Regions from separate parts of the Vreelandella mediterranea genome, predicted to be linked through region 2. Evidence: predicted binding sites of a transcription regulator. Region 2 holds the regulator's gene; each other region holds the start of a gene.

Evidence for each region. Region 2 encodes LexA, which represses DNA repair genes until DNA is damaged. Its sites were predicted from a motif close to TACTGTNTANNTANACAGTA; they were not measured.
Region 1: a site for LexA is predicted at 4,335-4,354, ahead of recA (recombinase RecA). Genes of this name have one in related genera too.
Region 3: a site for LexA is predicted at 8,061-8,080, ahead of recN (DNA repair protein RecN). Genes of this name have one in related genera too.

Annotation. Positions count from the first base shown of each region.
Region 1 is NZ_OZ310198.1:2,786,706-2,796,484, forward strand. Features, by position in the region: gene alaS (alanine--tRNA ligase) at 1-2,535, opposite strand, end outside; gene ACWFVE_RS12775 (regulatory protein RecX) at 2,725-3,171, opposite strand; gene recA (recombinase RecA) at 3,242-4,315, opposite strand; gene ACWFVE_RS12785 (CinA family protein) at 4,457-4,966, opposite strand; gene mutS (DNA mismatch repair protein MutS) at 5,071-7,695, shown strand; gene fdxA (ferredoxin FdxA) at 7,858-8,181, shown strand; gene ACWFVE_RS12800 (L-cystine transporter) at 8,247-9,638, opposite strand.
Region 2 is NZ_OZ310198.1:1,508,127-1,517,905, forward strand. Features, by position in the region: gene moaC (cyclic pyranopterin monophosphate synthase MoaC) at 1-367, shown strand, start outside; gene moaE (molybdopterin synthase catalytic subunit MoaE) at 368-829, shown strand; gene ACWFVE_RS07140 (ribonuclease J) at 834-2,408, opposite strand; gene purU (formyltetrahydrofolate deformylase) at 2,675-3,529, shown strand; gene lexA (transcriptional repressor LexA) at 3,594-4,268, opposite strand; gene ACWFVE_RS07155 (TetR/AcrR family transcriptional regulator) at 4,488-5,165, shown strand; gene ACWFVE_RS07160 (L,D-transpeptidase family protein) at 5,143-5,670, shown strand; gene nagZ (beta-N-acetylhexosaminidase) at 5,736-6,746, shown strand; gene ACWFVE_RS07170 (hypoxanthine-guanine phosphoribosyltransferase) at 6,846-7,424, shown strand; gene ppsR (posphoenolpyruvate synthetase regulatory kinase/phosphorylase PpsR) at 7,436-8,269, opposite strand; gene ppsA (phosphoenolpyruvate synthase) at 8,546-9,779, shown strand, end outside.
Region 3 is NZ_OZ310198.1:3,282,687-3,292,465, forward strand. Features, by position in the region: gene ACWFVE_RS15165 (ABC transporter substrate-binding protein) at 9-1,130, shown strand; gene ACWFVE_RS15170 (FecCD family ABC transporter permease) at 1,120-2,193, shown strand; gene ACWFVE_RS15175 (ABC transporter ATP-binding protein) at 2,187-2,936, shown strand; gene ACWFVE_RS15180 (DMT family transporter) at 2,914-3,813, opposite strand; gene dnaJ (molecular chaperone DnaJ) at 3,929-5,086, opposite strand; gene dnaK (molecular chaperone DnaK) at 5,211-7,145, opposite strand; gene grpE (nucleotide exchange factor GrpE) at 7,284-7,928, opposite strand; gene recN (DNA repair protein RecN) at 8,127-9,779, shown strand, end outside.

The DNA of each region.
Region 1 (9,779 bases), 1.3 Mb from region 2:
GGCCTGAGCCATATCGGCCCGCCCGCCGCCTTTGCCGCCCACCTGGGCGGCCACGTGATTGACGAGCTCGCCGGCTTTCACGCGGTGAGTCAAATCGTCGGTGACACCGGCGATCAGGCTCACCTTGCCCGCCGCCTGGTCGGCCACCGCCAAAAGGATCACCCCGGAGCCCAGCTTGTTCTTGAGCTGGTCGAGCATACCGCGTAGATCCTTGCCGGAAACGCCTTCGAGCTGGGTGGCCAGCAGCTTCACGCCGCCGACTTCCTGCGCCTGGCTCAACATATCGCTGCCCGCCGAGCTTGCCAGCTTCGCCTTGAGCTGCTCGAGCTCTTTTTCGAGGGTGCGGTTACGCTCGAAAAGCGATTCGATGCGGGATTCGACCTGCTCGGGCTTGGTCTTGAGCCGCGCCCCCAGCCGCTCCAGGGCGGCTTCTTGCTGGTAGAAGTACGCCAGCGCGTTTTCGCCGGTGATCGCCTCGATACGGCGAACGCCGGCGGCGGTGCCCGCCTCCGTCACGATATGGAAGCAGCCGATATCGCCGCTTCGCGCCACGTGGGTGCCGCCGCAGAGCTCGATGGAGAAATCGTCAGCGCCGATGGTCAACACGCGGACATTGTCGGCGTACTTCGCCTCGAACAGAGCCGCAGCCCCTTTGGCTTTCGCCTCATCGAGGCTCATCTGCTCGGTTTTGGTCGGCGCGTTGGCCAGCACCTGCTCATTGACCAGCCGCTCGACTTCCTTGAGCTGCTCCGCTGTCAATGCCTCGAAGTGACTGAAGTCGAAGCGCAGCCGCTCGGCGTTGACCAGCGACCCCTTCTGCTGGACGTGGTCGCCCAGCACCATACGAAGCGCCTCGTGCAGCAGGTGAGTGGCCGAGTGGTTGCGCACGGTGGCAGCACGCAGGCCAGTGTCGACCTCGCCGCGCACATCCGCCCCCACGCTGAGCGTGCCTTCGACCATCACGCCCTGATGCAGATGGTGACCACTTTGCTTTTGCGTATCGTTGACCTGAAAACGTCCGCCCTCGACATGCAAGTAGCCGGTATCGCCTACCTGCCCGCCGGACTCGCCGTAAAACGGCGTGCGGTCCAGCACCACGATGCCCTTCTGACCTGCCTCGAGCGCGGCGAGCGCGTTGCCTTCGCTATCCACCAGCGCGGTGACTTTGGCGTCATCGGCCAAAAGCTCGTAGCCGGTGAAGTTCGTGGTGCCGTCGAGCTCGATATTGGCGCTGTAATCGGCGCCGAACTGGCTCGCGGCCCGGGCACGTTCGCGCTGGGCCTCCAGTGCCTGCTGAAAGCCCTCTTCGTCGAGTTTGACGCCGCGCTCGCGGCACACGTCGGCGGTCAAATCGAAGGGAAAGCCGTAGGTGTCGTAAAGCTTGAAGACCGTCTCGCCGGGCAGCGTATCGCCTTGTAAAGAATCAAGCGCCTCACTCAAGAGCCCCATACCGTGATCCAGGGTGCGCGCGAACTGCTCTTCTTCCTTGAGCAGCACCCGGGCGATTTGATCGCTGGATTCGCGAAGCTCCGGGTAGGCATCCCCCATCTCGGCGTCGAGGGCGGCGACCAGCGTATGGAAAAACGCGCCGGTCGCGCCGAGCTTGTGGCCGTGGCGCACCGCGCGGCGGATGATCCGGCGCAGTACGTAGCCGCGGCCTTCGTTGGACGGCAGTACGCCGTCAGCGATCAAAAACGCGCAGGAGCGGATATGGTCGGCGATGACGCGCAGCGACGGCGCCTCCAGGTCGCTGTAGCCGGTGGCCTGGGCCGCCGCCTTGAGCAGGTTCTGAAAAAGGTCGATCTCGTAGTTGGAGTGCACGCCCTGCATGACGGCCGCCACGCGCTCGAGGCCCATGCCGGTGTCGATCGACGGCTTGGGCAGCGGGTTTAGCGTGCCCTGGGCGTCGCGGTCGAACTGCATGAAGACCAGGTTCCAGATCTCGATGTAGCGGTCGCCGTCCTCTTCCGGGCTTCCCGGCGGGCCACCCCATACGTCAGCACCGTGATCGAAGAAGATTTCCGAGCTCGGGCCACAGGGGCCGGTATCGCCCATCTGCCAGAAGTTGTCTTCGTCGAGGCGCGAGAAACGCGCGGGGTCGATGCCGATCTCGTCTTTCCAGATCCGTTCGGCTTCTTCATCGCTTATGTGCACGGTGACCCAAAGTTTCTCTTTGGGTAGCCCCAGGGTCTCGGTCAAAAAGCGCCAGGCAAAGCGGATGGCGTCTCGCTTGAAGTAGTCGCCGAAGCTGAAGTTACCCAGCATTTCGAAAAAGGTGTGGTGGCGCGCGGTGTAGCCGACGTTATCCAGGTCGTTGTGCTTGCCGCCGGCACGCACGCAGCGCTGGGCCGAGGTGGCGCGTACGTAGGGCCGCGGGTCACGCCCCAGAAACACGTCCTTGAACGGCACCATGCCCGCGTTGGTGAACAACAGCGTCGGGTCGTTGCCCGGTACCAGCGAGCTCGAGGGAACCACGGTATGTCCGTGCTCCTCGAAATAGGTTAGAAAGGCCTGCCTGATCTCTGCGCTTTTCATAGGGGTTCCGTGACAATAAAACGTGATGCCTCGGGGCGCTGTCGCCACCACCCTGGGGCACGCAAAACATCTATTATAACGAAGTTGCCCCACGACTAAAGCCACGATGGGCGCGGCCGGGTCAAACAGAGGGAATTAGGCGAAAACCAGAGGAAATTAGGGGAAAACCAGAGAGACTGAATGCGCGCTTCAAGTGTCCAGCCGGGACAGCGCGTAGCGAATTTGATCGAAGTCGAAGCCGCGATTGGCGAGAAAACGTTCGCGTTTGGCGCGCTCTTTAGGGGGAACGAACGATTCACCGGCCGGCGCCCCGGAATCGCTGAAACGTCTTGAAAGCGTCTCGAAGGCAAGCTCGAACCAGTCGATTCGCTCCTGGGCCTGAACGGACTCGAAAGCCTCCGCTTGAAGATCGCTTTCCACACCGCGGCGCCTAAGCTCCATTTTGATACGCACCGGGCCCTGGCCGCGCAGAATGCGTGAGCGCACGAAACTCTCGGCGAAACGGCTGTCGCTTTGAAGCCCCTGCTCTTGCAGGGCGTCCAGACAGCTTTCGATCTCCACTTCATCGAAACTCTTTTGCGTGAGTTTCTCGAAAAGCTCGGCGCGAGAGTACTCGCGCCGCGCCAGAAGATCCATGGCGACCCCGCGCGGGGTCGCGTTATGAGTGCCAAACACGGACGTCTCCGAAGTTTTGCATTGCCAGCACTTAGATCAGGCTATCTTCGCCGTCGGCATCGACATCCGCCGGCGCCGCGACCTCTTCCTTTTCCTCTTTTTTAGGGTCGGGCTTGGCAAGAAGCTGCTCGCGAATCTGGCTTTCGATCTCTTCCATGATCTCCGGGTGCTCTTCCAGGTACTGGGAAGCGTTGGCTTTACCCTGGCCGATCTTGCTGCCCTTGTAGCTGTACCAGGCACCGGCTTTATCCACCAGATTACACTGCACGCCCAGGTCGATCACCTCGCCGGCGTGGTAGATCCCCTTGCCGTAAAGAATCTGGAACTCGGCCTGGCGGAAAGGCGGCGCGACCTTGTTTTTCACGACCTTGACGCGGGTTTCGTTACCGGTGACTTCGTCGCCGGACTTCACCGAGCCGGTACGGCGGATATCCAAACGCACGCTGGAGTAGAACTTCAGCGCGTTACCGCCGGTGGTGGTTTCGGGGCTACCGAACATCACGCCGATCTTCATGCGGATCTGGTTGATGAATACCACCAGGCAGTTGGCGTTTTTGATGTTGCCGGTGATCTTACGCAGCGCCTGGGACATCAAGCGCGCCTGAAGACCCACGTGGGTGTCGCCCATTTCACCTTCGATCTCGGCGCGCGGCGTAAGGGCGGCGACGGAGTCGATGATGATGACGTCGACGCCGCCGGAGCGTACCAGCATGTCGGTGATTTCGAGCGCCTGCTCACCGGTATCCGGCTGGGACACCAGCAGGTCGTCCAGGTTGATACCCAGCTTTTCCGCGTAGCTTGGGTCGAGGGCGTGCTCGGCGTCCACAAACGCACACACCTTGCCCTGTTTCTGCGCCTGCGCAATGACCGACAGCGTCAGCGTCGTTTTACCCGAGGACTCCGGCCCGAAGATTTCCACCACGCGCCCATAAGGAAGCCCGCCGATGCCGAGGGCGATATCGAGGCCGAGCGAGCCGGTTGATACCGATGGCATGACCACCCGCGGCGCATCGCCCAAACGCATGACGGTGCCCTTGCCGAACTGACGATCGATCTGGCCGAGCGCGGCGTTCAGTGCTTTTGTGCGGTTTTCATCTTGAGCCATTTAAAGCGTCCTCGTAACAACCTGTATAATTAGCCAGTATTATGCCAAATAATAGCGCTAAAACCTATCCCTGACACGCTATTTATTTACGTCAAACCAGGCCATGTTGGGTACTTCCAGCGCCTTTCGATTACCGCTTCGTTAGTCGGATAGGCGCAAAATCAGGGCCACCAGCGCCTCGCGTACCGCCTGCTCGCGCACCGCCTGACGGCTACCGGGAAAGACGAAGCGTTGGGCGTGTTGGCGGGCCTCATTGCCCACGCTAAGCCAGACGAGCCCGACGGGCTTATCGACGCTGCCTCCCCCCGGGCCTGCCACGCCGCTCACCGCCACGCCAAGGCTTGCACCGCTTTCCCGGCACGCCCCCTTGACCATTTCATTGACCACCGCCTCGCTCACCGCGCCGTGGGCGGCAAGGGTCTCTTCTGCGACGCCCAGCAGGCGGGTCTTGGCGGCGTTGGAGTAGGTGACCACGCCGGTTTCAAAGTAGCCCGAGCTACCTGGCGCGGCGGTAATCGCCGTGGCAATCCCACCGCCGGTGCAGGACTCCGCGGTGGTCAGCGTAACGTTTCGAGCAAGGCAAAGCCTGCCCAGGCGCTTCGAAAGAAGCGCCAGATCGAGATTTTTCAAACCAGACGCGTCAGCGGCCATGCAGACTCCTTCATGTAAGCGCTTCGTTCAGCGTAGAATACTGCGTTTCACTTGCCCATAGAACATGGCGCAATACGTTTGCGCCACGCTCAATCAGGACGCCCATGTCACAGGCCAGCCCCGCGCACACGCCAATGATGGCGCAATACCTCAAAATCAAACGCGAACACCCCGAGGTCCTGCTTTTTTACCGGATGGGGGATTTCTACGAGCTCTTCTTCGACGATGCCAAGCGTGCCGCCACGCTTTTGGATATCACCCTGACCGCCCGCGGCCAAAGCGGCGGTAAGCCGATTCCCATGGCCGGTGTACCCTACCACAGCGCCGAAGGCTATTTGGCCCGACTGGTCAGCGCTGGCGAATCGGTCGCGATCTGCGAGCAGATCGGCGACCCGGCCACCAGCAAGGGCCCGGTGGAGCGCCAGGTGGTGCGTATCGTCACCCCCGGCACGCTGCACGACGAAGCACTGCTCGATGCTCGCCGCGACAACGTGCTGGTGGCGCTGTGCCCGGGCAAGGAGCGCTTTGGCCTGGCCTGGCTCGAGCTCTCCAGCGGGCGCTTCAACGTGCTCGAAGTCGAAAGCGAAGCGGAGATGCTGGCCGAGTTGACCCGCCTGGCGCCGGCGGAGCTTTTGGTGCCGGAAAACCTGACCCTGCCCGAGGCGTGGTCGCAAAAGCGCAGCCTGCGCCGCCAGGGCGAGTGGCTTTTCGATCTGGAAAGCGCCACGCGCAGCCTTTGTGATCAGTTCGAGGTGCAGGATCTACGCGGCTTCGGCTGCGCCCACCTGACCACCGCGCTGGTCGCCGCCGGCGTGCTGGTCGACTACGCCCGGGACACTCAGCGCTCGCGCCTGCCCCACGTGACCGCCATTACCGTGGAAAACCGGGACGACGCGGTGGTGATCGACGCCGCCAGCCGGCGTAATCTGGAAATCGACCTCAATCTGGGCGGCAGCACCGACAATACCCTGGCAAGCGTTCTGGACACCTGCGCCACCGCCATGGGTTCGCGGCTTTTAAAGCGCTGGCTCAACCGCCCGCTGCGCCAAACCCAAATCGTTCAGGCCCGCCAAGCGGGCGTGGCACTGCTCACCCTGAACAGCGCCTATATGGCGCTGCGCGAAGCGCTTTCCGAACTGGGGGATATCGAGCGTATTTTGGCCCGCGTGGCGCTCTACAGCGCCCGCCCACGCGACCTGGCCAAGCTGCGCGACGCGCTCAATGCCCTGCCCACGCTGCAAGGGCTTTTAGAAGAAGTCGAGAGCGGCAGCGCCATCGATAGCCTCAAGCCGCATATTCGCCCCTACCCGGAGATAGCCGATACGCTGAGCCGGGCGATCATCGACAACCCACCGGTGGTGATTCGCGACGGCGGCGTCATCGCCCAGGGCTTCGATAGCGAGCTCGACGAGCACAGAGGGCTTGCCGAGAACGCCGGTGATTATTTGATCGAGCTCGAACGCCGCGAGCGAGAACGCACCGGCCTTTCCCACCTGAAGGTGGGCTACAACCGGGTTCACGGCTACTTCATCGAACTACCCCGCGCCCAAGCCCAACAGGCCCCGGCGGAGTACATTCGTCGCCAGACGCTGAAAAACGCCGAGCGCTTCATCATCCCCGAGCTCAAGGAGTTCGAGGACAAGGCGCTTTCGGCCAAGTCCCGGGCGCTCTCGCGGGAGAAGTGGCTCTACGAGCGGCTTCTGGGCGAGCTCAACACTCTGCTCCACGAGCTTCAGGGCACCTCCCAGGCGCTGGCGGAACTCGACGTGCTGTGCGCCTTTGCCGAGCGCGCCGAGGCGCTGGACTGGGTACGCCCGACGCTCACCGCCCACACCGGCATTCACGTAAGCGCCGGGCGCCACCCGGTGGTCGAGCACGTAAGCCAAACGCCCTTCGTGCCCAACGATATCGACCTCTCCCCCCAACGGCACATGCTGATCATTACCGGTCCCAACATGGGCGGTAAATCGACCTACATGCGCCAGACCGCGCTGATCGCCCTGCTCGCCCATAGCGGCAGCTTCGTGCCCGCCCAATCCGCGGAAATCGGCCCGCTGGATCGCATCTTCACACGTATCGGCTCCTCGGACGACCTGGCCGGCGGGCGCTCCACCTTCATGGTGGAGATGACCGAAACCGCCAATATCTTGCACAACGCCACCGAGCAGAGCCTGGTGTTGATGGACGAGATCGGCCGCGGCACCAGCACCTTCGACGGGCTATCCCTTGCCTGGGCGAGCGCCGAGCAGCTGGCCGCGACCAAAGCGCTGACGCTCTTTGCCACCCACTATTTCGAGATGACCGGGCTAACCGATCAGACCCAGGGCGTGGCCAACATCCACCTGACCGCCACCGAGCACGGCGACAGCATCGTATTCATGCACCGTATCGAAGCAGGCCCGGCCAGCCAAAGCTACGGCCTGCAGGTCGCCCAACTGGCCGGGGTGCCCGCCGGGGTGATTGCCCGGGCGCGGCAAAAGCTCGTGGCCCTGGAGCAGCGCGATATAGACGAGCAGCAACGCGATATAGGTGAGCCGCAACGAAGCGTACAGGGGCAACCGGTTGATGGGGGCGAGCGCCAACCCGGTGCCAGCCAAACGCCCCAGCAAAACGACCTGTTCGCCAGTGCGCCGCACCCGGTCGTGGAAGCGCTCAAGGGCATGGAGGTCGACGCGCTGTCGCCCCGCGAGGCCCTCGAGCTTTTGTATCAGTGGCGCGAGCTTCTATAAGCGGTGCAGTTGACGCTTGCCGCGGGGCATAGGCACCTCTAGAATACGGCCCATATTTTTTAGCTTCTAAAAAACGGCTGATTTATAACCATTCACGATTAACTATCATTCACGACACGCCATGGCCATACCGTGCGGTGGCCATGCAAGAGGGATAAACCGATGACGTTTGTCGTTACCGAAAACTGCATTCAGTGCAAATATACCGACTGCGTAGAAGTCTGCCCGGTCGACTGCTTTTACGAAGGTCCGAACTTTTTGGTGATTCACCCAGACGAGTGCATCGACTGCGCGCTGTGTGAGCCGGAGTGCCCCGCCGAGGCGATCTTCTCGGAAGACGAGCTTCCGGAGGGTCAGCAACCCTTCATCGAGATCAACGCCGAGCTTGCCGATGTCTGGCCCAATATCAGCGAGAAGAAAGACCCGCTGCCCGACGCCGAAGAGTGGGACGGCAAAACCGGCAAGATGGACAAGCTCGAGCGCTAGGTTCGAGTATCGCCCATAAAAAAAGCCACCCGAGGGTGGCTTTTTTTGGCCTAAAAGAAAGCGCTTTAGATCGCTTTGGGCTCGCCAAGCTCCTCGGAGTCCGCGGCGAAGACCGCGCCGTCGTGCTGCTTGAGCAGGCGGCTGGTGACCGTGCCCGCGGTCATCGAACCGTTGACGTTGATCGCCGTGCGGCCCATGTCGATCAGCGGCTCGATCGAGATCAAAAGCCCGGCCAGCGCAATGGGCAGATCCAGCGTCGAGAGCACGATGATCGCGGCAAAGGTCGCCCCGCCGCCGACCCCGGCAATGCCGAAGGAAGCAAGCGTTACCACCAGCACCAGGGTACCCAAAAACTCGAGCGAGAGTGGATCGACCCCTACCGTGGGGGCGATCATCATGGCGAGCATCGCAGGATAAAGACCCGCGCAGCCGTTCTGGCCGATGGTCGCGCCGAAGGAGGCGGCGAAGTTGGCAATCGCCGGCGGCACGCCGATGCGGTCCACCTGGGCTTCGATATTGAGCGGAATGGTCGCAGCACTCGAGCGCGAGGTGAACGCGAAGGTGAGCACCGGCCATACTTTCTTGAAGTAGCGCAGCGGATTGACGCCCGCCCCGGACAAAAAGAGCGCGTGCATGACCAGAATGAGCGCCAGGCCCACGTAGGAGGCCACCACGAAACCGAGCAAGCCCAGGATGTCGTCAAGATTCGAGGTCGCCACCACCCGGGTCATCAGCGCCATGACCCCGTAAGGCGTGAGGCGGATCACCATACGTACCAGGCGCATGATCCACTTCTGCACCACGTCGATGCCCTCGATCAGCTTGTCGCCGAGCGCGGCGTTTTCACGCTTGATGCCCAGTGCGGCCAGGCCCAAAAAGGTCGCGAAGATCACCACGCTAATGATCGAGGTGGGACGCGCGCCGGCCAAGTCCTGGAACGGGTTACTGGGAATGAACGACAGCAGCAGCTGCGGCACGGTGAGATCCGATACCTGGGCGCTGCGCTCGATGATGTCCTGGCCGCGCTCGAGTTCCCGCGCGCCCTGTACCAGACCTTCTGCGGAAAGGCCGAACAGCTGCGTCATGCCGATGCCGATCACCGCTGAAATCGCGGTGGTCAGCATCAAAATGGCCAGCACCCCGAAGCTGATCTTGCCAAGCGAGCTTGCGTCGTGAAGGCGCGTGACCGCCGAAAGGATCGTCACCAGTACCAGCGGCATGATGATCATCTTCAAAAGCTGCACGTAGCCGCCGCCGACCAGATTCACCCAGTCGAGGGTGCCGGTCAGCGTGGCGGTATCGGCGTAAAGCGCCTGCAAAATGGCGCCCAGCACGACGCCAGCGACCAGACCCACCAGCACCACGCGGGAAAGACTCGCTCCGCGGCGCTGCCAGCGCGCCAAAAACGCGATCGCTAACGCCAAAATCAATACGTTGATAACAACTAACCAGGGCATAGTAGCCGCCTCCTGATAGCGAGTGCGGTGCAAAAGCGCACCGGGAAAGCAGGCCAACTGGCTAGCCTGCTAATTCAGGCGCGCAATGGTAATTAATAGTGGAAAGGAATAACAATGCGTTTTTCTTATAACTACTGATAG
Region 2 (9,779 bases):
CGAGAGCAAGCGCGGCGGCGTACGCGGCGATTATCAACGTAACGCGGCGCCGATCGTGACCGGAGAAGGGACGCCAGGGGAGGTAAGCGTCGGCGAGCGCTGTACGGTATCGCCCTGCGTGCGGGTCAAGTTCCTGGCCGAGCTTCGTGAGCGGGTCGGGCATAGCGAAGTATCGTTCTCCCTCGATGAGCTTGAAAGCCGCGATGTAGCCGGGCTCAAAATGGTGCTGACCGAGAAGGATACGCGTTTTAGCGTATTGAAGGAGCAGCGTACGCTGTGCGCCATCAATCAGGTGATGGCCAACGACACCGCGCCGATCACCGACGGTGACGAGATTGCCTTTTTTCCACCGGTGACCGGGGGCTGAATGAGCGACTCATTGATTAGTGTGGCCATACAGGAGGCGGCGTTTAGCCTCGACGAGGGCTATACCGCGGCACTTGAAAATCGCTTTGACATCGGCGCCGTCGTGACCTTTACCGGGCTGGTGCGTGACTTCAACGAGACCCCCGAGGTGACCGGACTGACCCTTGAGCACTATCCGGGAATGACCGAGCGCGCCCTTTACGAGATTGGCGAAGAGGCGCTGTCGCGCTGGGCGCTGCAGAAGGTGGTGATCATCCATCGGGTAGGGCAGCTACATCCCGGCGACCCGATCGTGCGGGTGCTGGTGGCCAGTGCCCACCGCCGAGACGCGTTCAGCGCCTGCGATTTCATCATGGATATTTTAAAGACTCGCGCGCCTTTCTGGAAAAAGGAGCATTCCACCCAAGGGGATTACTGGGTGAAGGAGCGCGCAAGCGACCAGCAGGACGCGGCGCGCTGGTGACACGTCAAGGCGCTTCGGTCGCCATGATCTGAAGATGGACTTCCGGCATGTGCTGGCAGTGTTCCCCCAGCCAGTGAACCATGCCGGGGGTAAGCGCCTCGCGAAGCTCGGCCAGGGTGTCGGCGTGTATCTCATCGAGGCGCTCGTCGAGCCAGTCGCTAAAGCTCTCTTCATCGATGGGGCTTGCCCCGCTCGCGTCGAGCATCAAGCGGCCGATACGCTGCCAGCCCGTATCGGTGGCGCATACTGGCAGCGCCAGAAACAGCGTGCCGCGCCGGGCGCTGTTCGACTCTGCCCCAAGGCCTGGGTGAGGCGTCACGCTGTTTTGATCCACCACGTGGGGCAGCTGCGGGTAGCGCGCCTCGACCCGAATCCCTTCGTTGTCCATTGCCAGCATATCGCCGTTGACCGGGGCGAGTGGCGCCTTGATACCGAGCTCTTCGGCCAGCGCCTGATGGGCCTTTTGATGGACCGCTTCGCCGTGAACTGGCAGCAGCGCCTTGGGCCTTATCCAACGATAGAGCGTTTTGAGCTCTTCCTGGGCGGGGTGGCCGGTGGCGTGGAGTTCCGGGTGGTTGGTTTCGTCAAAAAGCGCCACGCCTAGCTGGGTAAAGCGGCGTTTGAGCTGGGCAATCGGGCGTTCGTTGCCGGGAATGGCCTTGGCGGAGAAAATCACGTTATCGCCCGCTTCCAGGTCCATGAAGGGGTGACGTCCCTGGGCCAAGCGCTGAAGCGCTGCGCGGGGCTCGCCCTGGCTGCCCGTGGCGATCACGACGACTTCATCCGGCGGCAGGTAGCCCAAATCCTGGGGCGGGACCAGCGCCGGGAAGTCGTCCAGATAGCCAAGCCCACGGGCGACACCCACCATACGCTCCATGGAGCGGCCCATCAGGCTCACCCGCCGTCCACTCTGCGCCGCCGCTTGGCCAATCGCCCACACGCGCGCCAGGTTGCTGGCAAAGCAGGAGACCACGACGCGGCCCTTGCACGCCTTTAGCGTTCGGGTGAGCGCTTTTGCGACATCGCCTTCGCTGCCTGCGGTACCGGGGAGCGGGGCGTTGGTTGAGTCGCCGACGACGAGATCCAGCGGCGCCAGTGCCTGAAAGTGTGCGGGATTGACGCTCGGGCCGATCAGCGGCGCGGGGTCGAGCTTCCAGTCGCCGGTGTGGAGTACCCGGTAGCCGCCGGCCAGCATCATGATGGCGCAGCTTTCGGGAATCGAGTGCGTCATCAACAGATAGCGAAGCGTGAACGGGCCCTGCTCCAGCGCCTCATTGGGTTCGATCACGTGAATGGCGGCGCTGCTCAAACTGTGCTCGGCAAACTTGTGGCGTAGCAGGCCGGCGGCCAAGGGGGTGGCGTAAATCGGGCACTGCCACTTCGGCCAAAGCCAGGCGACCGCGCCGATATGGTCTTCGTGGCCGTGGGTGATGTAAAGCGCTTGGGGGATGATGTCGAGCTCGGCCAGGGTCTGGGTATTGGGTACCTGAAGCGGGGCGCTGGGCAGATCCTGGCGAATCATCATGCCGCAATCAATGGCGATCCAGTGGCCGTCATAACCATAAAGCGTCAGGTTCATTCCTATTTCACCACAGCCGCCAAGCGGCAGTATGCGCAAGGGTGGACGGCGGCGGGGACGAAGTTGAACGCGAGATGGATCCATTGATTATGAACAGCCTGAAAAGTAAGGCTTTAACTATACGGTAAGGCGGGGGCGGCTAACAATCATGGCGATGCCAGCCAGGCCCGCTTGCGCTACACTAGCGCCCTTGCTCAGCGCCACGACCCCCTTCATGGCGGACAAGGCCTGGCATTTTTAAAATCGTGTTTATATTGAGTGAATTTATGTCGCATTACTACCGTTTAGTGGTTTCCTGCCCGGACCAAGTGGGCATTGTGGCGCGTGTCTCCAGCTTCATCGCCCAGCACGGCGGCTCCATCACCGAGGCAAGCCAGCATTCGGATCTGCAAACGGGCCGGTTTTTCATGCGTTACGAGATCCTTGCCGATTCCATCGGTATGACCGCCGAGGCGCTCGAGGAGGCGTTCTCGCCGATCGCCAGTGCCTTCGACATGCAGTGGGCGCTGGTTGATACGCAAAAGCGGCGCAACGTGGTGATCATGGTCTCAAAAGAGTCCCACTGCCTGGTCGACCTGCTTTACCGCTGGCAGGCGGGTGAGCTCGACTGCAACATCGTGGGGATCATCTCCAATCACCCGGATATGCGCGCGCTGAGTGAGTGGTACCAGATTCCCTACTTTCACATTGCGGTCGACCCAGGCGACAAGCAGGCCTCGTTCGATGCGGTACAGGCGCAAATCGAGGCGCTCGAGGCGGACTGCATCGTGCTGGCGCGCTACATGCAGATTCTGCCGCCGGCGCTTTGTAGCCGCTACGCGGGCCAAGTCATCAACATCCATCACAGCTTTTTGCCCTCGTTTGCCGGTGCCAAGCCTTACCACCAGGCTTACGCGCGGGGCGTTAAGCTGATCGGTGCGACCTGCCACTACGTGACCGAGGAACTGGATGCCGGCCCGATCATCGAGCAGGACATTCATCGGGTTAGCCACTGCCATACCCCGACGGATCTGGTGCGCTTTGGCCGCGACGTGGAAAAATCGGTGCTGGCGAGGGGAATCCGCTGGCACCTGGAAGACCGCGTGCTGATCGACGGCAACAAGACCGTCGTCTTTAACTAAAAAAGCGGGGGGGCACTGATGAGTGCCCCCCGCTTTTTATACGACGTTCAAACAGGCGAGTGGCTTAGCCGAGCGCTTGGCCACTGCCGCCGCGAATCACGCCTACGCCTACGCCTTCGATATCGAGCTGCTGGGTGCGCAGGTCTATTTCGATCGGGTCGAAGTCGCTGTTTTCAGCCAGCAGTGTTACCTGGTGCCCGTCGCGCTTGAAGCGCTTGACGGTGACTTCGTCTTCAAGGCGTGCCACCACGATCTGCCCGTCGCGTACCCGCTCGGTGCGGTGCACGGCGAGCAGGTCGCCTTCCAGAATACCGATATCTTTCATCGAAAGCCCGCGCACGCGCAGCAGGTAGTCCGCCTTGGGCGTGAAGTAGTCCGCCGGAAGCGGGCAGTAGCGGTCGATGTGCTCGGCGGCCAGAATCGGGTTGCCCGCAGCGACTTCGCCAATGATGGGCAAGCCGTTTGCCGGCGTTTCGCTGCTTTCGTTGGCGGCGGGCGCCGGCTCGGTGGTTTCGGTGCCTTCCTGATTGGGCAGGCGAATACCCCGGGAGGTGTGGCGAATGATACGAATCGCGCCTTTGCGCTCGAGGGCACGAAGGTGCTCTTCCGCCGCGTTGGGTGAGCGAAAGCCCAGCGCTTTAGCGATCTCGGCCCGGGTAGGCGGGTAGCCGAGCTCATTCATGGTTTTAACGATAAAGTCAAAAACGTGCTGTTGACGTACTGTAAGAGGACGGGACATGTCTGACTCCAGCGTAAAAGGGTAACTAAAAAGGTGACTCGCTATATATGTGTTTAAGTATACAGTATGTTCCTCTGTCCAGTATATGACTCAAGCCACGGATTATAAAGCCGTTCGGGCATCGAGGAGGGGAGTTCACCTTTTCTTGCGATTGAGACTGGCGCGTTAATGGCCTACTATTTTGCGATGTTTTAAACACTCGTTTTTCTGGAGGGCGCCATGGCGCAATCTGATACGGTCACGCGTATCCTGGATACTGCGGAGGTGCTGTTCGCTGAACGCGGCTTTGCCGAGACCTCGCTTCGTAATATCACCAGCAAGGCACGGGTGAATCTGGCCGCCGTGAACTACCACTTCGGTTCCAAGAAAGCGCTGATCCAGGCCGTATTCGCGCGCTATCTCGATCCTTTCAGCCAGCGCTTTCACGAAGCGCTGGACGCACTCCACGAGCGCTACGGCGAGGATGACATTCCCCTCGAAGTGCTGCTCGAGGCCATGGCGACCACGGTGCTGACGGTGCCCGCCGAGCGTAATAGCCTGAAGGTTTTCATGCGTCTTTTGGGTCTGGCCTATAGCCAGGCCCAAGGGCACCTGCGCCGCTATATTCAGCAGCAGTACGGCGATGTGTTCACCCGTTTCGTCGAGCTCGTTCGTCGGGCAACGCCGGAGCTTCCCGACGCGGAACGCTTCTGGCGGCTTCACTTCATGCTGGGCACGGTGATCTTCACGCTTTCCGGGCTCGATGCATTGCGCGATATTGCCGCCAAGGAGTACAACGAGCAGGTCTCGGTGCGCGATCTTGTCCGGCGGCTACGCCCGGTGGTGGTTTCCGCCATGAACGCGCCGCTTCCCCCCGCTTTGGAGGAGTCTGCGTATGCCGACGCCCAATCTGGCTGATCTCCCACCCGCCGATGGCCCTTGGCTCGAGGTCGACCTCGCCACCCAGCGCCTGCGCTGCTGGCAGGGCCAGGCGGTGGTACACGAGTGCGCTGTCTCGACCGGTGAAAACGGCGTAGGGCAAAACGAGGGCAGTGGTCAGACGCCCCAAGGCTGGCACTACGTGCGCGCCGCCATTGGCGAAGGCCTGCCGGAAAACGCGGTGTTTCGCGGGCGGCGCTTCACCGGGGAAGTCTTTACCCCGGAGCTGGGCGCGCAAAATCCGCACCGCGACTGGATTCTGACGCGAATTCTCTGGCTTTGCGGGCTCGAGCGCGGCGTTAACCGCGCAGGCCAGACCGACTCCCAGCGCCGCTATATCTATCTGCACGGCACGCCGCCGGACCAACCCATGGGTATCGCCGCCTCCCACGGCTGCATTCGCCTGCGCAATGACGACCTGCTCGCAGTGTTCGCTTTCGCCGTTCCTGGCACGCCGGTCTGGCTCAACGCCTCGGGGCTTTAACGCCGGATTTTGTTTAAGGCCGCCGATCGACTAGAATTGGCGGCCGTTTTATTGGATGCAAGCCGATGACGCAACCGCCAGGCCCGGTCATGCTCGACCTCGAAGGGCCCGCTATCACGCAAGCCGAAAAAGCCCTGCTGGCCGACCCCGCCGTGGGCGGGGTCATTTTGTTTGCGCGCAACGTAGAAAGTGCCGAGCAGGTCAGTGCACTTTGCCAAAGCATTCGCCGCCTAAGACCCGATCTGCTGCTGGGCATCGACCAGGAAGGCGGGCGCGTTCAGCGCATCAAAAAAGGCGTTACGCGGCTTCCCGCGATGGCGCGCATTGGCGAGGTCTACGCCCAAGACGCGGATGCCGGGATACAGCTGGCAATCGATGCCGGCTGGCTGCTGGGCATGGAGATGGCGGCCTGCGGGCTCGATATTAGCTTCGCCCCGGTGCTCGATGTCGAAAGCGGGGTTTCCAGCGTGATCGGCGATCGAAGCTTCAGCCAGGACCCCGAGCACGTCGCCGAGCTTGGCGGGCGCTTCATTCAGGGCCTGCACGAGGCGGGTATGGCCGCGGTGGGCAAACACTTTCCCGGCCACGGCGGCATCGAAGCCGACACCCATCATAGCGTTGCCGACGACCCGCGCCCGCTAAGCGAGCTCAAGGCGCGGGACCTGGTGCCTTTCACCCGCTTGGCCGCCCAGCTCGACGGCGTCATGCCCGCCCATGTGGTCTTTAGCGCTTTCGATCAGCGCCCTGCGGGCTTCTCGCCGAACTGGCTCGGGATGCTCAGAGAGTCGCTGGGCTTCAAGGGGGCGATCTTCTCCGATGATTTGACCATGGCCGGTGCCCACGCCGCCGGCGGGCCGGTGGAGCGCGCCCGGGCCGCGCTGGCCGCCGGCTGCGACATGCTGCTGGTATGTAATGATCGTGGCGCCGCGCTCGAGGTGGTCGCGCACTGTCAGGGTATCGAGAGCAAACGCGCCGGCAAGCTTCGCTACGCCCGCGCCCGGCCGGATCTCGCGGCGTTACACGCGCTCAAGCGCTGGCGCCGCGCCAATGCACGCCTGGGTGAGCTGGCCGACTAGCCCGCGCCGCCTTAAAACCTTTTTCTCGTTCGAAGCGCCGATATACCGCCGGCGCTTTTATTTTTTTGAACCTTGATCGCTTGATACCGGAGCCCTTCGATGAACAAACTCGATAAAGAAGCCCTTGAATCCCTGGATTCAATGCGTGCGCTGATGGATAACGCCGACTGCCTGATCACCCAGGCGCAGGTCGAGGAAGCTCTCGATCACATGGCCGAAGCCATCACGCGGGATTTGGGCGACAAGCTGCCGGTGTTTTATTGCGTGATGAACGGCGGGCTGATCACCACCGGCCATCTGCTGACCCGGCTGGGCTTTCCGCTGGAAGTCGACTACCTGCACGCTACGCGCTACCGCAACGAACTGCGCGGTGGCGAGCTTTTCTGGCGGGTCTCGCCGGAAGTACCCATGGCCGGACGCCATGTGGTGATCATCGATGACATTCTCGACGAAGGCTCGACTCTGGCGGCGATTCTGGATTACTGCCAACAGGCCCAGGCGGCGAGCGTCACCACCGCCGTGCTGGTCGATAAACAGCACGACCGCAAGGCGGTACCTGGGCTCAAGGCCGACTACTGCGGCCTGGAAGTGGCGGATCGTTACGTGTTCGGTTTCGGCATGGACTACAAGGGTTACTGGCGCAACGCCCCGGGTATCTTCGCGCCCAAGGGGCTATGAGCCTTACCCCTTTAGCGGGGCGAAAAACGCCGCGTTAGCCCGGTTTCGGCGATCATGCGCGTAGAGATCTCCTCGATCGAGAAGCGGGTGGTATCGATGAACGGAATGCCAAGCGTGCGGTAAAGTGCGCTTGCCTGCTCCACTTCCTGCACGCACTGGTCGATCGAGCTATAACGGCTGTTGGGGCGGCGCTCGTTACGAATGGCCGAAAGCCTTCGCGGGTCGATGGTCAGTCCGAAGAGCTTGTGGCGGTGCGGGGCGAGCACCTTGGGCAGTTTCAAGCTGCCGTCCTCGTCGAGATCGTCTTCGGTGATCGGGTAGTTGGCCGCGCGGATACCGAACTGCAGCGCAAGATAAAGCGACGTTGGCGTTTTGCCGCAGCGCGAAACGCCGACCAGAATGACGTCCGCCTGATCGTACTGGTGGGTGCGCGCGCCGTCGTCGTTGTCGAGGGCAAAGTGTACCGAGTGGATGCGATCCATGTAGACATCGTCGCTGCCAATGGCGTGGGTTCGCCCGACACTATACGAAGAGTGGGTCTTGAGCTCTTGCTCCAGCGGCGCCAAAAAGGTCGAAAACACATCCACTTTGAAGCCCTGGGCTTGGCGAATGACGTCGCGAATTTCCTGATCGACGATGGTGTCGATGATGATCGGGCGCTGGCCGTCGCGGTTGGCGGTGGCGTCGATGATATTGGCGAGCGCCTGGGCTTTTTCGACCGAGTCGATATAGGGCTTGGTGAGCATCGTGATCTCGACACCGCTGAATTGCGCCAAAAGGCTACGCCCCAAACTCTCGGCGGTGATCCCCGTTCCGTCGGAAATAAAAAATGCCGTACGCTTCATGCTTTTCTCCCGTTGATCACCTCGATGCGTGAAGCGCTATTCTCACCGTTGGGTGTCGTAAGCACAACGGGCCAGGCCGCTATGGAGCAGGCGACTACAGAAAGCGCTTCAATTCTCGCCGTGTTGTAAAAAACCTTCACTGACTTCGCGGTTAGACTAATGGCGAATACGAGGGGGCGGTGATAGGGTGACACGCTCAATGAAATTGACCGACCCGCTCTGGCGAGACCCGGTCGGGTGGTTCAACCCGCGGTTGATGATTAAAAGGGGTGTTGCGTGCAAGAGTACATTGTGTGGTTCGATCAACTGGGCATGAACGACGTCGAGCGAGTAGGCGGCAAGAACGCCTCGCTCGGTGAAATGATCTCCAATCTTGCGGGCGCCGGTGTCACCGTGCCCGGCGGCTTTGCCACCACCGCGCACGCCTACCGTGAATTTCTCGCTTTCGAGGGCCTCAACGACCGGATCAACGCGCTGCTGACGCGTTTGGACGTCGACGACGTCAAGGCGCTTGCACAGGCGGGCAGTACCATCCGTCAGTGGATTATCGATACGCCTTTACCGCCCGCTTTCGAGCGCGCCTTGGCAGATGCCTACGCCGCCCTGCAACAGCGCCACCCCAACCTGAAAGCCGCCGTACGAAGCTCCGCTACCGCCGAAGACCTGCCAGATGCCTCCTTTGCCGGCCAGCAGGAAACCTTCCTCAACATCGAAGGCTTCGACAACGTCAAGCGCGCCGTACACGAGGTGTTTGCTTCATTATTCAACGACCGGGCGATTTCTTATCGCGTGCACCGCGGCTACGCGCACGAGAACGTGGCGCTTTCCGCGGGCGTGCAGAAAATGGTGCGCTCGGAAACCGGCGCCTCTGGGGTCATGTTCACCCTGGACACTGAGTCGGGCTATCGCGATGCGGTATTCGTCACCGCCTCTTGGGGGCTGGGTGAAACCGTGGTGCAAGGCGCAGTCAATCCGGACGAGTTCTACGTTCACAAACCCACCCTGGAAGCGGGGCGCCCGGCGGTGCTGCGCCGCACCCTGGGCTCCAAGCTGATCAAGATGGTTTACGGTGAAAGTGCCAGCGCCGGCAAGTCCGTCGAAACCGTCGACGTACCGCTCTCTGATCGCGGGCGCTTTTGTATAAACGATGAGCAGATCATGGATCTTGCCCGCCAGGCGGTTACCATCGAAAAGCACTACCAGCGGCCCATGGATATCGAGTGGGCGCTGGACGGCGACGACGGCAAGCTCTACATCGTTCAGGCGCGCCCGGAAACCGTGGTGTCCCAGCAGGAGGGCGGCAAGCTCGAGCGCTTCCACCTCCGGGAGAAAGGGCGCCGGCTGATCACCGGCCGGGCGATCGGTCAGCGTATCGGCAGCGGTACGGTGAAAATCGTGCTCAGCCCGGACGAGATGCACAAGATCAACGACGGCGACATCCTGGTCACCGACATGACCGACCCGGATTGGGAGCCGATCATGAAGCGCGCCTCGGCGATCGTCACCAACC
Region 3 (9,779 bases), 1.8 Mb from region 2:
GAAAATTTATGAGCTCACATCTAAAAGCCCTGGCCGGTGCGGCCGCCCTGAGCTGCACGGCCGTCATGGCCGACGGTATCGACGTGGTGGATATTACCGGGCGCGAGGTGCATTTCGATGCCCCCGCCGAGCGGGTCATACTCGGTGAAGGCCGTCAGATCTACCTGTTGGGTCTGCTCGAGCCCGAAGCACCGTTCACCCACGTGGTAGGTTGGCGCGAAGATTTCTCCCAGGCCGATCCGGATAACTACGCGCGCTACGCCGAGCGCTTTCCGACGATGGGCGAGCTCCCCACCTTTGGCGGTTTCAAGGACGGTACCTTCGACGTCGAGCAGGCCGCCTCATTAACGCCGGACGTGGTGTTCATGAATTTGGAAGCCAAGGCCGCCACCGAAGACGCCGCCTACGACGATAAGCTCGGCCATCTCGGCATTCCCATCGTCTACGTCGATTTTCGTGAAGACCCGATTGCCCACACGATCCCTTCGATCCGCCTGATGGGCCAGATCATGGGCGATGAAGAAGCCGCAGAGGAATTCATCGACTTCGCCGAGGCGCAGCTGGCCCGCGTCACCAACGTAATCGACGAGGCCGACCCCGAGCGGCCGAGCGTGTTCATCGACCGGGCCGGCGGCTACTCCGATGAGTGCTGCATGAGCTTTGGCCCCGGTAACTTCGGCGAATATGTGACACTCGCCGGGGGCGCGAACATCGCCGAGGGCATCATCCCGGGCAGTTTCGGCACGCTCAACCCGGAGCTGATCATCGCCGCAAGCCCGGAGCACATCGTCGTAACCGGCGGCAACTGGGATGCCTACGTCCCTGGCGGCGACTGGGTCGGCATGGGCCCGGGTGCGGATATGGATGCGGCGCGAGCCAAGCTCGAAGGACTCACCCACCGCACGGCGATGACCGGCGTTCAGGCCGTCGAGGATGACAACGTCCACGCGATCTGGCACCAGTTCTACAACAGCCCCTACTACTTCGTCGCCATTCAGCAGCTCGCCAAGTGGCTACATCCGGATCTTTTCGAAGACCTGGACCCGGAGGCCACGATGCGCGAGCTTCACGAGCGCTTCTTGCCGATCGACTATGAACCCGGCTACTGGATCTCCCTCGATGGCCAGTGATACCATCCTGAGCGTCCCGGCAAGCCAGGGGCGCAGCCACTATAAAACCCAGGTGCTACGCCGCCAGCTGATTCTCGTCGCGCTGGTCGTGGCCCTGTTTTTCAGCCTATGCGTCGATCTGTCGCTTGGCCCGGCCCGCTATAGCCTCGGCGAAGTCATCGCGGCACTGCTCACCCCCGCAAGCGTCAGCGATCAGATCCGCGTGATCCTTTGGGAGATGCGCATGCCGGTGGCGCTGATGGCGCTGGTGGTCGGCGCGAGTCTCTCAATAGCCGGCGCGCAGATGCAGACCATTCTGAGCAACCCACTGGCCAGCCCCTTCACCCTGGGTACCTCCGCCGGGGCAAGCTTCGGCGCTGCCCTCGGGCTTGCGTTTGGTGTCGCCATCATCCCCGCCGCCTCCATCGAGTTCGTGGTGCCGCTCAACGCCTTCATCATGGCCATGTTCACGGCGTTCTTGATCCACACGCTGAGCTTAAAGCGCGGCGTTACGGTGGAGACCATCGTGCTGCTGGGCATCGCCATGGTGTTCATCTTCAATTCACTGATGTCGCTGATCCAGTTTTTCGCAAGCCAGGAGGCGGTGGCCGCGGTCGTGTTCTGGACCATGGGGAGTCTGACCAAGGCGACCTGGCCCAAGTTCTGGATCGCGCTGGGCATTCTGGGGGCGATCCTGCCGCTTCTGGCCCGCCATGGCTGGGCGCTGACCGCCATGCGCCTGGGCGATGCCAAGGCCGAGAGCATGGGCGTCAAGCCGCGCGCGCTGCGCCTGGAAGTACTAGTGCTGGTCTCGCTGCTCTCTGCGGTGGCGGTGGCGTTCGTGGGCACCATCGGCTTTATCGGCCTGGTGGGCCCGCACATCGCCCGCATGCTGGTGGGCGAGGATCAGCGCTTTTTCCTGCCGGGCTCGGCGATTTGCGGCGCGTTGATTTTGTCGGTGGGCTCGGTGATCTCCAAGCTGATCATTCCCGGCACGATCATTCCCATCGGCATCGTCACATCATTAGTCGGCATTCCGTTCTTTCTGTTTCTCGTGCTCAACCACAAGAAGGCCTCATGGTAACGCTCACGCTCAATCACGTATCGGCGCGTTACGGGCGTCGCACCATCGTCGATGACGTCACGACCCCCACCTTTCACGGCGGCCAGGTGGTGGCGCTATTGGGGCCCAACGCGGCGGGTAAATCGACGCTTTTTCGCCGCATCCTGGGCCTGGTGCAGGGCCAAGGCACGGTGGTTATCGGCAACACCCAGTCCGAACGCCCGGTGGCCTACATGCCCCAAGACACCGGCGCGAAGGCGGTGCTCAGTGTCTACGAATCGGTGCTTTTGGCACGCATGCAGGGGCGAAGCCTAAAGGTACGGCCTGAGGATCTTGCCCAGGTCGACCGGGCGCTTGGAGAGTTGAACATTGCCGCCCTTGGCGAGCGCGATATTGGCGATTTGAGCGGCGGCCAGCGCCAGCTGGTGAGTGCCGCCCAGGCGCTGGTGCAGGAACCGGACATCCTCATGCTCGACGAGCCTACATCGGCGCTGGACTTGAACCGCCAGATCAACCTGCTGAGCGTACTGCGTCGACTGGCCGACGAGCGCGGCATGCTGATTCTGGTTGCGCTGCACGATTTGGGCCACGCACTGCGCTTCACCGATGCCTCGATGGTGCTAGAGCACGGCCGGTTGATCGCCTGCGGCCCCACTCAAGAGGTCATCACGCCGGATCTCTTGCGCCAGGTCTACAAAGTGGCGGCGCGCATCGAGCCCTGCTCGAAGGGCCACCCTCAGCTTATCGTCGAAGAGGCCGTTTAGAGCGGCGGCCTTCGAGGGAGGCCAGCGCGACGCCGGCCAGCATCAGCGGCAGTGCCATGATAAAGCCACTCGAGATGGGGATGGCGAACAGCACCCAGTCCGCGGCGATCGGCCAGACCAGCGCAACGTACTCGAACGGCGCCAGCCGCGACACTTCGGCATAGCGAAACGCCAGCGTCATGGCGATATGCCCTGCCCCGCCAAACAGCCCGGAAAGCACCAGCAGGGCAAACTCGGTGTTGCTCAACGAGGCCCAGCCCAACGGGAACGTGGCAAGCCCCGCCAGCGACGACACCACGATGAAATAAAACGCGATCGACCCGGCGGTTTCGGTGCGCGAGATATGCCGGATGGTCAGCAGAGCGCCCGCGGTCAAAAGCGCACCCACGGTGCCGAGCGCGTAGCCCAACAGCCGGCCGTCACTTCCGGCCCCGCTCAGTTGGGGCACCACCAGCACCGCCATACCGGCCAGCGCCAGCACGATGGCCCCGGCGCGGTAGAACGAAAATTTTTCGCCGAGTAGCAGCACGCCGCCCACCGCCATGAAGATCGGCGCCAGCTGCACCAAAAGCGTCGCCTCGGCCACCGGCAGAAAAGCGACGGCCGAAAACGAGCAAAACATCGCCGCCGCCCCAAGCCCCGAGCGCAGCAGATGCCCGAGCGGGCGCCGGGTGGCCAGCGCCCCGGGAAACTCCCGGCGAACCATCAAAAAGATGACGATGGGGATCAGCGCGAACAGCGAGCGAAAGAAGATGGACTGGCCCACCGGAACCGACTCGCTCACCGCCTTGATACACACCAGCATGCCGGTGAACATCACCCCGGACAGCACGCGCAAGCAAATGCCCAGCCCTGGGCGGTCTTCGATTCCGGTCATGATCGACTCGCTTCTTTCTACAAAAAAGTCCCCGGCGCCAGGCACCGGGGACTTTGTACGCTAATGGCGCGCCAGGTACTCCATGGAGCACCCCGCCAACGCCGAGACCTTCAGCTTACGGCTTCATCTCTTCGAAGAACTTCTTCACGCTGTCGAAGAAGCCGGTTTTCTTCGGCGAGTGGCTGTGGCTGTTGCTGCCGTCGAAGCTCTCCTGGAGCTGACGCAGCAGACCTTTCTGCTCTTCGTTCAAATTCACCGGGGTCTCGATCACCACCTTGCAAAGCAGATCGCCCGGCGCGCCGCCGCGAACCGGTTTCACGCCTTTACCGCGTAGGCGGAAGAGCCGTCCGGTTTGGGTTTCCGGCGGAATCTTGAGCTTCACGCGGCCATCGAGCGTGGGCACTTCGAGTTCGCCCCCCAGGGACGCGTCGACGAAGTTGATCGGCACATCGCACTGCAGGTGCTTGCCATCGCGCTGGAAGATCGGGTGCGACTTGATCGCGACCTGCACGTAAAGATCGCCGGCCGGGCCGCCGTTCACGCCGCTTTCGCCTTCGCTATTCAGGCGAATACGGTCGCCGGTATCCACACCAGGCGGAATCTTCACGGACAGCGTACGGGTCTCGCGTACGCGGCCTTCACTATTACACTTGTGGCACGGCACCTTGATCTGCATGCCGGAGCCGTGACAGGTGGGGCAGGTTTGCTGCACGGCAAAGAAGCCCTGCTGCATGCGCACCTGACCCATGCCCTGACAAGTCGGGCAGGTGTCCTTGCTGGTACCGGGCTCGGCCCCTTCACCGTCGCAGCGGTCACAGTTGATGTGGCGCGGTACACGAATGTCGACCGTGGTACCGGCGACGGCGTTTTCCAGATCCAGCTCCAGGTTGTAGCGTAGATCCGAGCCGCGGGCCGGGGCGTTCGGGCCACGACGACGACCGCCGCCACCACCAAAGATATCGCCGAACACGTCGCCGAAGATGTCGCTGAAGTCCCCAGCGCCACCGCCGCCGCCGAAGCCGCCACCACCATAGCCGCCGCCCTGGCCGTCTACACCGGCGTGGCCAAACTGGTCATAAGCAGCGCGCTTTTGCTCGTCGCTGAGCACTTCGTAGGCATCGGATACGTCGCGGAATCTCTCTGCGGCGGTTTCGTCATCCGGGTTACGGTCAGGGTGGAATTTTTGCGCCAGGCGGCGATAGGCCTTTTTGATCTCTTTCTGATCGGCCCCTTTTTCAACACCCAGGACTTCATAATAATCGCGCTTGGACATGGGTCCTACGCCTCCTGGTTAGGTATGCACTTGACGGTACAGGTCACGATAAACGTCCTGGCCGCGGAAACAGCAACGCGGGAGAGAGCTCCCGCGTCACTGCTATCCTTGGCAGAAAGAGAAATTACTGCTTCTTCTGCTCGTCGTTGACTTCTTCGTACTCGGCGTCAACCACGTCGTCTTCCGGCTTGGAAGCGGTTTCTTCGCCACCTTCGCCTTCGGCTGCCTCGGCGCCTTCAGCCTGCTCGGCGTACATCTTCTGCGCCAGCTGGCCAGAGGCTTCGGTCAGGGCATCCAGTTTCTTCTGGATATCGTCCTGATCATCGGTCTTGACCGCTTCCTCGAGCTCGGTGATGGCGGTTTCGATGTTCTGCTTCTCTTCATCGGTCGCCTTGTCGCCGGCTTCTTCCAGGGTCTTGCGCGTGGCGTGAATCATGCCGTCGGCCTGGTTACGCAGCTGGACCAGCGCCTCGAACTTCTTGTCTTCGTCGGCGTGGGCTTCGGCGTCGCGCACCATCTGCTCGACTTCTTCATCGGAAAGACCGCTGGAAGCCTTGATGACGATCGACTGCTCTTTACCCGTCGCCTTGTCTTTTGCGGAGACGTTCAGGATACCGTTGGCGTCCAAGTCAAAGGCAACTTCGATTTGCGGTACGCCGCGCGGTGCCGGCGGAATGTCGGCGAGATCAAAGCGACCCAGCGACTTGTTCTGCGCTACCTGTTTACGCTCACCCTGCACGGCATGAATGGTCACGGCCGTCTGGTTGTCATCCGCGGTGGAGAAGGTTTGGGTCTTCTTCGTCGGGATGGTGGTGTTCTTCTCGATCAGCGGCGTCATGACGCCGCCGAGCGTCTCGATACCCAGCGTCAGCGGGGTGACGTCGAGCAGCAGCACGTCTTTCACGTCGCCGCCCAGTACACCGCCCTGAATCGCGGCACCTACGGCAACGGCTTCGTCCGGATTGACGTCTTTACGCGCTTCCTTGCCAAAGAACTCAGCGGCTTTCTGCTGAACCAGCGGCATACGCGTCTGACCACCGACGAGGATGACGTCGTCGATTTCAGAGGCGGAAAGACCGGAGTCCTTCAGCGCCATCTTGCACGGCTCCAGCGAGCGCTGTACCAGCTCTTCGACGAGCGACTCGAGCTTGGCGCGGGTCACTTTGACGTTCAGGTGTTTGGGACCGGTGTTGTCTGCCGTGATGTAAGGCAGGTTCACGTCGGTCTGCTGGGCGCTTGAAAGCTCGATCTTGGCTTTCTCGGCGGCTTCTTTCAGGCGCTGCATGGCCAGGTTGTCGCCGGAAAGGTCGATACCGCTGTCGGACTTGAACTGCGCGACCAGGTAGTTGATCAACGAAAGGTCAAAGTCTTCGCCGCCCAGGAAGGTGTCGCCGTTGGTGGCCAACACTTCGAACTGGGTTTCGCCATCGACATCGGCCACTTCGATGATGGAGATATCGAAGGTACCACCGCCCAAGTCGTAAACCGCGATGGTCTTGTCACCGCGCGACTTGTCCATGCCGTAGGCAAGGGCAGCGGCGGTCGGCTCGTTGATGATCCGCTTGACTTCCAGACCCGCGATGCGGCCGGCGTCTTTGGTCGCCTGACGCTGGCTGTCGTTGAAGTAGGCGGGTACGGTGATGACCGCTTCGGTCACTTCTTCGCCGAGGTAGTCTTCGGCGGTTTTCTTCATCTTTTTAAGCACTTCCGCGCTGACCTGCGGCGGTGCCATTTTCTTGCCTTTTACTTCGACCCACGCGTCGCCGTTATCGGCTTCGGCGATCTTGTACGGCACCATCTTGATGTCTTTTTGAACGACGTCGTCCTTGAAACGGCGGCCGATCAGACGCTTAATGGCGTACAGGGTGTTTTCCGGGTTGGTCACGGCCTGGCGCTTGGCCGACTGGCCGACCAGGGTTTCGCCGTCATCGGTGTAGGCGATGATGGACGGCGTGGTGCGGCCGCCTTCGGCGTTTTCAATTACCTTGGAGCTATCACCATCGAGAACCGCCACACAAGAGTTGGTGGTACCCAGGTCAATACCAATAATACGTCCCATAGCAAAACCTCGAATTCGGTTGTGACAAAACTAAATGCTGTTGAGCAATCGGTCTGCGGTAACTACCGCGGGTTGGCCTTTATCTGGGGGCCGCCTTGAACTTTTCAAGGGGGAATTTTGCATTAACCCCTAACTCGATCACTCTGCTTTCTTGCTGACCACGACCATCGCCGGGCGAACCAGACGGCCGTTGAGCAGGTAGCCCTTTTGCATCACGTCCATCACGGTGTTGGGCTCGAGCTCCGGATTGGGGACCATGGTCATCGCTTCGTGCACCTGAGGGTCGAAGGGCTCGCCGTGGGGCTCCACGCTTTCGACACCAAACTTGTTCAGCACGTCCAGCTGCATTTTGAGCGTCATGGACACGCCTTCACGGTGTACGTCAGTAGCGTCTTCCTGCATGTTCTCGAGGGCTTTTTCAAGGCTGTCGACCACCGGCAGAAGCTCTTTCACGAACTTCTCGAGCGCGAATTTGCGCGCTTTTTCCGCTTCGGCTTCAGCGCGGCGACGAATGTTTTGCGCTTCCGCCGAGGCGCGCAGCGACTGGTCCTTCGCCTCGGACAAACTCTGTTCGAGCTCTTCTACCCGCGCGGCCAACACTTCGGCTTCCGGGTTATCCACGCCCTGCTCCAAAGTGTCGGTGCCCAGCGGTGACTCGTCGTCCAGCACGCCTTCCAGGTCACCCTCGACCAGGCGCTCTTCGTCGGCCTGCTCGGTAACGTCGGCCTCCTGCTCCTGGCGGGCCAGCTCGTCATCCATGGGGGTTTGCGGTTCTTTCGCCATGCCGTACTCCTAAATGAGGTCGCGGCGCCTAATGCGGCTACCTGATGAAACAAAGGGTTTATCGATGCGTATGCACGCTATATGGGGGCCCTGGCCGTCATCTCAAGAGGGGCATTGAAGTGAGTTATCGACTACTGTATAAAACAACAATCATTGTATAAGCATCCAGTTCCTATAGCGCCCTGCCCAGGAGGCCCTATGCTGACGCAGCTAGTGATCCAGGACTACGCCATCGTTGACCGTCTGGAGCTCGACTTGACCGACGGCATGACCGCCATCACCGGTGAAACCGGGGCGGGCAAATCCATCTTGCTTGGCGCCCTGGGGCTTTGCCTGGGCGAACGCGCCGAGGCCGGGAGCGTACGCCACGGCTGTGAGCGCACCGATCTTTCCGCCAGTTTCGACATTACCCACCTGCCCGCCGCTGCCGATTGGCTCGAAGCGCGGGAGCTCTCGTCAGAAGAGTGCCTTTTGCGCCGCGTGGTCAGCGCCAACGGTCGCTCGAAGGCGTGGATCAACGGCCAGCCGGTGACCATCGCCGATCTTAAAGCGTTGGGCGAACTGCTCATTCAGGTACACGGCCAGCACGCCCATCAGGCGCTGATGCGCGAAGAGACTCACCTTGCCCTGCTGGACGACTACGCCGGGCTCAAACCCAAGCGCCAGGCGTTGACCGAAACCTTCAAGGAGTGGCGCAGCGCCCGGGCACGGCTGAAAAAACGCAGCGAGGCCGGCAGCGAAGTCGAGGCCAAACGTCAGCTACTGCGCTACCAGGTGGAAGAGCTGGATCAATTGGACCTGAGTGAGGGCGAGCTGCAAACCCTGGAAGAGGAGCAGCATACGCTGGCCCACGCCGAGGAGACCCTTCGCGAGACCCAGTTTGCCGTGGAGTGCTGCGAAAGCGATGAAGGCGGGGCGCTGTCGCTGCTCAATCAGGCCCACGCGCGCTTGACGGCGCTTCCCGGCAGCGACAAGGGCGTGCTGGCCAATACGCTTGCCATGCTCTCAGATGCCCGCATTCAGGTAGAGGAAGCCGCCAGCGAGCTCTCCCACTTCGCCAGCGCCACAGAGCTTGACCCGGAGCGCCTGGCTTGGGTAGACGAGCGCCTGACCGATGTTCACCGCATCGCACGCAAGCACCACGTCGCCCCGGAAGAGCTCTGTGCGCTTCACAAAGCGCTTGCCCAGGAATTCGCCCAGCTCGAGGCGAGCGACGAAGACATCGAGGCGTTAAGCGGCCAGGTGGCCGAGTACCGCGAGCGTTACCGCCAGGAGGCCAAAGCGCTCTCTGAGGCGCGCCAGAAAGCCGCCATCAAACTCGGCAAAGAAGTCCAGCAGCAGTTGGCGTTTTTGGCCATGGGCAAGGCGCGCTTCGAGGTGGCCGTTTCCCCACGTGAAACGCCCAGCCAGGAGGGCCTCGACCAGGTGCAGTTCTTGATCAGCGCCAATCCGGGCCAGCCGGCCAAGCCGCTCACCAAAGTGGCTTCCGGCGGTGAGCTTTCGCGCATCAGCCTGGCGATCCAGGTCGTGGCGGCCAGCCACTCCACCATCCCAAGCCTGGTCTTCGATGAAGTGGACGTGGGTATTTCCGGCGCCACGGCGGAAATCGTAGGTCAGCTTCTGCGCAAACTGGGCGAAAAAGGCCAGGTCATGACCGTCACCCACCTGCCCCAGGTCGCCGCCCAGGCGCACCAGCACCTGCATATCGAAAAGCACGCCAAGCGCGACAGCACCCTGACCCACATGGCGCTACTCGACGATCAGGGCCGGGTGAGCGAGCTGGCGCGCATGCTGGGCGGCGTAAAACTCTCCGAGCAAACCCTGGCCCACGCCCGGGAGATGCTCAACGCC